2 linked regions of the Dongshaea marina genome follow. The protein of the gene in region 2 interacts with the protein of the main gene of each other region in a pairwise test. Links are inferred from orthologs where the notes say so. Each region holds a gene or a part of one and is shown on either strand. Other genes may lie near its edges.

Evidence for each region. The genes of interacting proteins can lie anywhere in the genome.
Region 1: the proteins of ligA (region 2) and leuS interact in binary tests that used the Escherichia coli proteins (3 or more experiments, as listed by UniProt). The link is inferred for Dongshaea marina from one-to-one orthologs.

The regions. Positions count from the first base shown.
Region 1 is NZ_CP028897.1:4,075,736-4,079,103, forward strand. What follows is about bases 244-3,368. They hold leuS (leucine--tRNA ligase), read left to right. Parts: upstream 244-577; coding sequence 578-3,160; downstream 3,161-3,368. Other genes in these bases: DB847_RS19055 (zinc ribbon-containing protein), read right to left, coding at 244-409; DB847_RS19065 (LPS-assembly lipoprotein LptE), read left to right, coding at 3,170-3,368. In the rest of the region: DB847_RS26160 (zinc ribbon-containing protein), read right to left, coding at 1-161; more of DB847_RS19055, read right to left, coding at 80-243.
Region 2 is NZ_CP028897.1:1,338,240-1,344,420, reverse strand. Bases 1,664-4,659 are described here. They hold ligA (NAD-dependent DNA ligase LigA), read right to left. Parts: upstream 4,176-4,659; coding sequence 2,151-4,175; downstream 1,664-2,150. Other genes in these bases: DB847_RS06655 (RNA recognition motif domain-containing protein), read left to right, coding at 4,442-4,659; DB847_RS06665 (hypothetical protein), read left to right, coding at 1,664-2,122. Also shown: DB847_RS06670 (DUF2058 domain-containing protein), read left to right, coding at 84-635; more of DB847_RS06665, read left to right, coding at 1,217-1,663; more of DB847_RS06655, read left to right, coding at 4,660-4,681; DB847_RS06650 (DUF4336 domain-containing protein), read right to left, coding at 4,797-5,432; DB847_RS06645 (IS5 family transposase), read left to right, coding at 5,549-6,181. UniProt on the Escherichia coli protein: DNA ligase that catalyzes the formation of phosphodiester linkages between 5'-phosphoryl and 3'-hydroxyl groups in double-stranded DNA using NAD as a coenzyme and as the energy source for the reaction.

The DNA of each region.
Region 1 (3,368 bases), 2.7 Mb from region 2 along the record:
TCACCGCACTTATCACACTTAAGGCGTGCCGCAGCGCTCCACTCTCCAGCTTTGACCTCATCATTGCGCTCAGCCTGTATCAGGGCCAGCTCGGACCATTCGATCCGGGTGTGATCCGCCACCTCCTCCAGCCAGTGCCACAGTGTCTCTTTGAGAGCCAGGTAAAAAACTCCCTCACGAAACGAGCCCCGACTCTGGGAGATCTCTTTGGCCAGTGCCCCAGATCGTTTTTGACATAGCAGGCGATGAGCTCCGCTTCATCCTTGGTGAGATCGCCGGCCGCGGTCAGATATTCCTCGGTGGTATCAATCAGCTCCTCGAGCTGTTTTTTCTGAAAGGTTTCAGTCTGTTGCCAGTGCTGCTTCAGGTGATTGACAAAAAGCGTATAACCGCTACGTTTTCTTTCCATAATACAACTCCCTCTTATCCCTCAAACAGGCGCTTGAAATCGCCTATGGGCCACCAGCTATCTCACAACCAAAATCCACCGCTGGCTATTGTTGCAACCGCCGTGTCTAAGGTATTCTATGGCGATTTTATGACTTCTTCTTAGCAATTTATAACCCGGGTATCGCCGATGCAAGAGCAATATACTCCTCAGGAGATTGAATCCAAGGTTCAATCCCACTGGACCGATCACCAAACCTTCAAGGCTACTGAGCAAGAGGGCAAAGAAAAGTTCTACTGCCTGTCCATGTTCCCCTACCCATCCGGGCGACTGCATATGGGGCATGTGCGCAACTACACCATTGGTGATGTGATCGCCCGCTACCAACGACTGCAGGGCAAAAATGTTCTGCAACCGATCGGTTGGGATGCCTTTGGTCTGCCTGCAGAAAACGCTGCGATCAAGAACAATACGGCTCCGGCTCCCTGGACCTATGAAAACATAGAGTACATGAAGGGTCAGCTAAAGATGCTGGGCCTTGGCTATGACTGGGATCGGGAGCTTGCGACCTGTGATCCTGATTACTACCGCTGGGAGCAGTGGTTCTTCACCAAGCTCTATGAGAAGGGACTGGTCTATAAGAAGACCTCTTCGGTCAACTGGTGCCCCAACGATCAGACGGTACTGGCCAACGAGCAGGTAGTTGATGACCGCTGCTGGCGCTGTGACACACCGGTCGAGCAAAAAGAGATCCCTCAGTGGTTTATCAAGATCACCGAGTATGCCCAGGAGCTACTGGACGATATCGAAAAGCTCGAAGGCTGGCCTGAGATGGTCAAGACCATGCAGCGCAACTGGATTGGCCGCTCCGAAGGGGTCGAGATGACCTTCAAGGTGGCAGATTCAGATCAGAGCTTTGATATCTACACCACACGTCCCGACACCCTGTTCGGGGTGAGCTACATGGGAATTGCCGCAGGCCACCCACTAGCCCAGCAAGCCGCCCACAACAACCCTGAGCTGGCCGCCTTCATCGAAGAGTGTAAGCACACCAAGGTCGCCGAAGCAGAGCTTGCCACCATGGAAAAGAAGGGGATGGCCACAGGCCTTCATGCTATCCATCCTCTGACCGGTAAAGAAGTTCCAATCTGGGTCGCTAACTTCGTGCTGATGGATTATGGCTCGGGTGCGGTGATGGCGGTTCCCGCTCACGATCAACGCGACTATGAGTTCGCCGGCAAATATGGCCTGGATATAATCCCTGTGATCAAGCCTGCCGATGGCAGTGCGCTGGATATTTCAGAGCAGGCCTTCACCGAGATGGGTGTGCTGTTTGATTCTGGAGAGTTCAGCGGTCTGAGCTCCGAAGATGCCTTTGATGCAATCGCCAATAAACTCAATGAGCTGGGTCTTGGCAGCAAGCGGGTGAACTTCCGCCTGCGTGACTGGGGGGTTTCTCGTCAGCGTTACTGGGGAGCACCAATTCCGATGCAAACCCTGGACAATGGTGAGGTGGTTCCGGTACCTGCCGAAGAGCTGCCTGTGGTGCTGCCCGAAGATGTCGTCATGGATGGGGTTCAGAGCCCGATCAAGGCCGATAAGAGCTGGGCACAAACCAGCTACCAGGGGCAGAATGCACTGCGTGAGACAGATACCTTCGATACCTTCATGGAATCCTCCTGGTACTATGCTCGCTACTGTAGCCCCAACTACCAGGACGGCATGCTCAACCCTGAGCAGGCTAACTACTGGCTGCCGGTCGACCAGTACATCGGCGGCATCGAGCATGCCTGTATGCACCTGCTATATGCGCGCTTCTTCCACAAGCTGCTGCGTGATACCGGACTGGTCAACTCAGATGAACCGTTCAAGCGCCTGCTGTGTCAGGGAATGGTACTGGCGGATGCCTTCTACTACCTCAATGACAAGGGTGCCCGGGTGTGGGTTAGCCCTGCCGAGGCGATCCTGGAGCGCGATAACAAGGGACGCATCACCAGGGCAACCGATCAGCAGGGCAACGAATTAACCCACGCGGGTATGACCAAGATGTCCAAGTCGAAGAACAACGGCATCGACCCACAGCTGATGGTGGAGAAATACGGTGCAGACACGGTGCGTCTGTTCATGATGTTTGCCTCTCCCGCCGACATGACTCTGGAGTGGTCTGACTCGGGTGTTGAGGGGGCTCAACGCTTCTTGCGTCGCCTGTGGCGCCTGGCTCACCAGTACAAGGAAGCTGGCGAACATCCGGCTCTTGATCTCAGCACTCTGAGCAATGAGCAAAAAGTTCTGCGCCGGGCTCTGCACAAGACCATAGATAAAGCCAGTGATGATATCGGTCGTCGCCAGACCTTCAACACGGCGATCGCTGCCGTGATGGAGCTGATGAATCAGCTGGTGAAGGCACCTCTTGAGTCTGAAAATGACAAGGCGCTGATGCACGAAGCCCTGACCGCGGTTGTCACCATGCTCTACCCCATCACCCCGCATGCAAGCTTCGCGCTGTGGAAGGAGCTGGGTCACGAAGGCGCCATCGACCAGGCCCAGTGGCCAAATGTCGACAAGGCTGCCATCGTTGAAGATGAGAAACTGGTGGTGGTTCAGGTCAATGGTAAGGTCCGTGCCAAGCTGACGGTCCCTGCCAATGCCGAGCAGTCACAGGTCCAGGAGCTTGCGCTGGCGGAAGATAATGTCAGCAAGTTCACCGACGGAAAGACCATTCGCAAGGTGATCTTTGTTCCCAACAAGCTACTTAACATTGTTGCCAACTAAGGAGCACAAGTGAAAAGAGCGCTTCGCCTCTTGCCACTGCTGATTGCAGGTCTGCTGTTGCAGGCCTGTGGTTTCCAGATGCGCACCGCACCGCCCCTGCCGCCTCAGTTAAAAACCCTGCAGGTGGTGGGTGATCAGAATAGTAACCTCTATCGTATGGTGGTGAACCGTTTGAAAATCGCCGGGGTCGATCTGGTCAGCAAGGCGG
Region 2 (6,181 bases):
ACATCACCAAGCCTAATCGCAAAGGGTGACTTGGCGGCTATTTTCGTTAAAATAGCCGCATCTTTGTCACATTCGAGATCACCATGAGTTCATTACAGGAGCAGCTTCTCAAGGCAGGGCTGACCAATGAGAAAAAGCTGAAAAAAACCAAGGCTGAAAAACACGCCCGCATCAAGAAGCAGCCCAAAAAGAAAAAAGGCCATGTAGAGGTCAGCGAGTTGCAGCAGGAGATCCAGCGTCAACAGCAGGAGCGTAAAGAGCGTGATCTGGAGCTGAACAAGAAACAGCAGCAGATCCTGGCATTGCGAGAAGAGCGGGCCCGGGTCAAGCAACTGATCGAGCACCATAGCGACAAGTCTTATGCCGGGGATATCGCCTACAACTTCAGCTTCGACAACAAGGTCAAGACCCTCTACGTCAAAGAGCTGGTGCAACGCGCCCTGACCCGTGGTACCGCGGCCATCTGTGTGCTGGAAGATAAGTTCTATATCCTGCCCGCCAATATCGCCCAGCGCCTGGCCGAAATCGACGACACCCTCATCGCCTCGCTTCACGATAATAGTGCATCCAGCGAGCCGGTGGATGAGGATGATCCTTACGCCGACTATGTGATCCCAGATGATCTGATGTGGTAGGGCTTCACTCAGGGGGCAAAGCCCCTTGAGCCTCCCCCTCACAGCTTTCGCTTATCGTGATAGGCAAGCTCGCTGAGATAGGTAAACCTTCTGCTTTTTCAACTGCTCCTTCAGATATGTATCCAAAATATCCGCCAAAGTAATACCCACAACTCTCCTGCGAAAACCAGTGCCGATGAAACCTGAGGCTAATTTAGCGGCCTTTCCTCATAAGATAATCTACTGAAAAATAGACACCCCAAATCTTTATCCTTGCGCATCCAGCGCCATTAGTTGTCGCAGCAAACTGGTCTTGGTTAATATTATGTTGCACTTAGGTTAATTTCAGACTCAAATAGATCCCGTGCTACCGATTCCCGATAATTTATTCGTTATTTAAAAGTGCGAGGTAGCGTTAACACAATATCTTCTAAATGGATAAAAAGGACATTCCAATGAATCAGAAAAAAATCGTTAAGAGCTTCTCCAAAAATACCCGCCGTAAGACAGCTCAACTCTACTGGTAAGCCGACAGGCTAATTAAAAGCACGGCCCTCCGGGCTGTGCTTTTATATGTCCAACCAACCATACCTGGTAATACAATGAATCATCTTGAATTCCTGCGCGCCATAGAGACTCACGATCTAACCCTGGTGAGCGATGCCGCAGACCTACTCTCACAAGCCTCAGCTCAGGGATTTAAAACAAGCGACTTTAACCAATTTTCGTTTGATTCTAATTGCTTGTTTCTTATCACCAAACTCATTAATCAGCAGGCTCTTCTCAACAAAGAAGACCTCGGTATCTTCTCAGCAAACATATTGCTCAATAAGTTTTTAAGCACCCCGGACGAAGCAAGCTATAGCCTTAGTTCGTTATTAAACACCAGACTCATCCCGAGCGTTACCAAGCGTGACAAAATATACCAAGAGATTTTGCAAAGCTCAGGTTGCCTGGTGCAAAGTGGCGAGGGCCACAGAGCAGAGATCAGATTAAAAGATGAAATTGAGGCTGCTAATTTTGATCAAGAGCTGACCCAGGGCTGGCTCTATACCATGGCTGAGTTTCTCGAAGCAGCTATCTTTAATCAGGAGCATAAGGAGTCAAGCTTTAGTGTTAAGGGACGCTTTCAGTTTGATGGAATAATCCATCTTTACACCCACCCGGATGCAACCAGGCATCATGCAACCATGCAAGCCTGGCAACAGGAAGTTGCAGAGTCAGGGGGGTATCTGGAAATAGAACACAGCGCCATCACCCGTTTGGTGATTGCTGATCGGGATAGAACATCTGAATTGATGGGGTTATGCCAGGGAAAGGAGCGAGGAACGGAGATCCTGGAATTTGCGTTTGGCTGTGGCCAGAGGCACTCCAGGGAGCTGAATTGGCAGCTAAATAGCCCACTCAATGAGGGAGTAAACGGAGTTCACTTTGGGATAGGGATGGGACGTCAAATTCCACATATCGACTTTGTCTCAACAAATGCTTCGTATCAATTTAGCCAATAGCCCCGAAAAGGGGCCACTGGCTGTCTTATTACTCCACAACTCCATGTTGAGCCAGGAGATCTACCAGCCCCTGCTCATCGATAACTGGCACCCCCAGCTCGGTCGCCTTAGCAAGCTTGGAGCCTGCCGCCTCTCCGGCAACCACACAGCTGGTCTTCTTGGAGACCGAACCTGCCACCTTGGCCCCCAGTGCTACCAGCTTAGCCTTGGCATCACTGCGCCCCATCAGGCTCAGAGTCCCAGTGAGTACATAGGTTTCACCGGCAAGAGGCTGTGCGTCCACAGAGGGAGCCTCAGGAGTTGGCCAGTGGATCCCCGCTGAGCGTAGCGACTCGATCACCTCAAGATTATGAGGCTGGCGGAAGAACAGCCAGATATGCTTGGCAACCACCTCCCCTACATCCGAGACCTCACACAGGGCCTCTACCTCAGCGCCCATGATCGCCTCCAGGCTCTGGAAATGAGTCGCCAGATTAGCCGCTGTGGCCTCGCCCACTTCACGAATACCCAGGGCATAGATAAAACGCGCCAGTGTGGTCTCTTTAGCCTTCTCAAAAGCCGCCAGTAACTTCTGGGCGGACTTTGGTCCCATCCGCTCCAGAGATTGCAGCTCAATCTGGTTCAGTGAAAAGAGATCCGCCACCGTATGCACCAGCTCCCGATCCACCAGCTGCTCCACCAGCTTGGTACCACAGCCGTCGATATCCAGCGCCTTGCGTGATGCAAAGTGACGCAGCGCCTCTTTGCGTTGGGCGCCGCAGAAAAGACCGCCGCTACAGCGGGCCACTACCTCATCAGGAAGCTGCTCTATTTCAGAGCCACACACCGGGCAGGTTTCAGGGAACTCGATGGCCCGGGCATCATCGGGACGGCGCGCCGTTACCACAGAGACCACCTGAGGGATCACATCCCCGGCGCGGCGGATCACCACGGTATCGCCGATCATCAGACCTAATCGTTCAATCTCATCACGGTTATGCAGGGTCGCATTGGAGACGGTTACTCCCCCCACAAACACGGGCTCCAGCTTTGCCACTGGGGTGATCGCACCGGTCCGCCCCACCTGAAACTCCACATTGAGTAACTCGGTGAGCTCTTCCTGAGCCGGGAACTTGTGGGCAATCGCCCAACGAGGTGCCCGGGAGACAAATCCGAGTTGCTCCTGCAAGGCGATATCATCGACCTTATACACCAGGCCATCAATTTCAAAAGGAAGGGAATCGCGCTCGACCAGCAGGCGATCGTGATAGGACTGACAGCCCTCAATACCCTTAACCTCTTCAATCAGGGCGGTCACCGGCAGACCCCAGCCCTTTAGCTGTTGCAATCTCTGGTAGTGGCTGTCAGCAAGCTCCCCTCCCTCGATGATCCCGGTCGAGTAGGCATAAAATGCCAGCGGACGAGTCGCAGTGATCTTAGAATCCAACTGACGCAAGCTACCGGCCGCCGCATTCCGTGGATTGGCAAAGGGTTTCTCCCCCTTGGCAAGGGCGCGCTCATTAAGCTTCTCAAAGCCCGCCTTGGGCATAAAGACTTCACCGCGCACTTCAAGGCGCTCAGGATAGCCCTCACCCCGAAGCCGTAGCGGAATCGACCGGATGGTACGCACATTAACTGTAATATCCTCACCGCTGCGCCCATCACCCCGGGTCGCCGCCCGCACCAGCTGGCCATTTTCATAAATGAGGCTCACCGCCAGGCCATCGAGCTTAGGCTCACAGCAGAAGGTCAGAGGCTCAGGGTCCAGCAGGCGATCGGCGATCCGCTTGCCAAAGGCTTCAAGCTCCTCAGCATCAAATACGTTATCCAGCGACAGCATCGGCATCTCATGCTCCACCGATGAAAAGGCATCCAGGGCCACATCGCCAACCTTCTGGCTCGGGGAGTCGGCCGAACGCAGCTCGGGATGCTCCTGCTCTATCTGCTGCAGCTCACGCATCAAGCGGTCATATTCAGCATCCGGAACCGTCGGGTTATCCAGCACATAATACTGATAGTTGTAATCTTCAATCTGGGAACGCAGGGCGTCTACCCGGGTCTGTAGCTCATTCATTCTGTGGATTCTTCGCTGTTGTTATCTGCTAGTCAGCCGAAAGAGTGAATATTACCAACTCGGCGGCAAAAATGGATGGTTTTATCCTCCTGATGAGAATTTTGTTTCTCCGTCACAAGGTTGACCTGCCACAGCTAATAATGCTCACAGTTACTGAGGCATGCAGAAGAATTACTTATTGGAAGTGAAATCCTCACCCACTAATGGATTTGTCAGCGTGAACCTGAGACAATCCGCGCCCGACTTCCTGTACCAAACGGTTCATTATGAAACTTTTAGTTCTCAACCTCGCACGCACCATGACCGAAGATGAAATCTGTGATCTGTTCTCGACTCATGGCACTGTCGCTGAGTGCAACCTGGTGCTAGACCAGGAAACCGGCAAATCGAAAGGGTTTGCATTTGTGGAGATGCTAGATGAAAGTGAAGCAAAAGCTGCAATCGACAGCCTGAATCAGACCAAGGTCGCTAAAAGCAAAATCCGGGTGAAGCAAGCGCAAGAATGATCTCCGACTTACCAGGATCTAAAAAACCAGCCAAGACACCTGGCTGGTTTTTTATTGGCCGCGACCGGCCTGGAGATCACCAAACCCCTCAGCCAAACAGTTCCATCACAGGGTATCAGATCCAGCTCAGGGCACTCTGGATAATCGGTGTCGCACCGGTTTGGGCACACTCACCATGGGCGATCAGTAGCCGCTGCGGCTGCCATTCAATCAGTTTCTGCCGGGCCGTCCGGGCGGGCTCTTTGCGGATAAAGCTCAGCCGCCACTCTCGCGGGGTACTCCCCTTCTCACCGACCAAACCATCAAGCTTCATCAGCATTCCTTTCCAACCCCGCATCTTCTCTGAGTCGTGACGCTGGATCAGATCACAGATGATCGCTGTTTGGGAGGGGCGATGAAAAAACACCACCTCCTCCATGGCAAACGAGCCATGAAATATCAGCTGATCAATTTCCCCGGCCCAAGCAGGTTCCGCCCCATCTCCAAGCTCAGCAGTAAAACTTAGCTCAGGCTTTCTGCGAGCAAGGCCGGGCGGTGCATACAAACGCGCCTCGGGCCATCTGTCGGCCCACTCCTTGAGGAACAGGTGATGAATCTTGTTGGGAGAGACTATGTGGTTAACCGGGCCGAGCGCCTCGACAGCGCAGGCCAGCTCATCGGTCAGAGCAACCGGCGACCAGACCCACAGCCCGCCATCGGCGAGGCGCACGATAGCCATCCGGGTTGGATAGGGAAAACCATAAAACGACACGACCGGCCCCTCAGCCACATACAGTGATGGTGCAAACTGGCGTTGTTTCCTAAATCGATGGAACCTTTTGGTTTGAGCAAGATCTGATCTCCCATCGTCATGATGGGAAGCTTCAAATGGGTAAATCCAACGGCAAAATCAAGAACTGGTCTCAATACAATAAAGCATTGGTAAAGCGTGGCTCGATCACCTTCTGGTTGGATGAGAATGCAGTCAAAAACTGGCATTGTCAGGAGCACCATGGCGACAGAGGAAGAGGCTTCACGTTCAGTGATACCGCTATCGAAACCGCGTTGATGCTCAAAGGAGTATTCAGCCTTCCACTGAGGGGGTTGCAAGGATTCCTTGATTCGGTCTTTCAGCTCATGAATGTTCCTCTTAAGTCACCGACTTATAGCTGTATCAGCAAACGAGCGAAGACCGTTGAGATAAAATATCGCCGCCCCAGCCGAGGCCCTGTTGCTCACGTGGTCGTTGATGGGACAGGGCTCAAAATCCACGGTGAGGGAGAGTGGAAAATGCGCAAGCACGGAAAAGAAAAGCGCCGAGTTTGGCGCAAGCTCCACCTGGCTGTTGATGCTCAAACTCATGAAATCATAGCAGCCGAGGTCAGCCTTGATAGTGTTGGAGATAACGAGGTGTTGCCGACCTTATTAAACCCACTACGACGCAAGATACAGCAAGTCTCAGCAGATGGTGCATACGATACAGAGGCTTGCTATGCACTGTTACAGAGAAAGGGTTGTAAA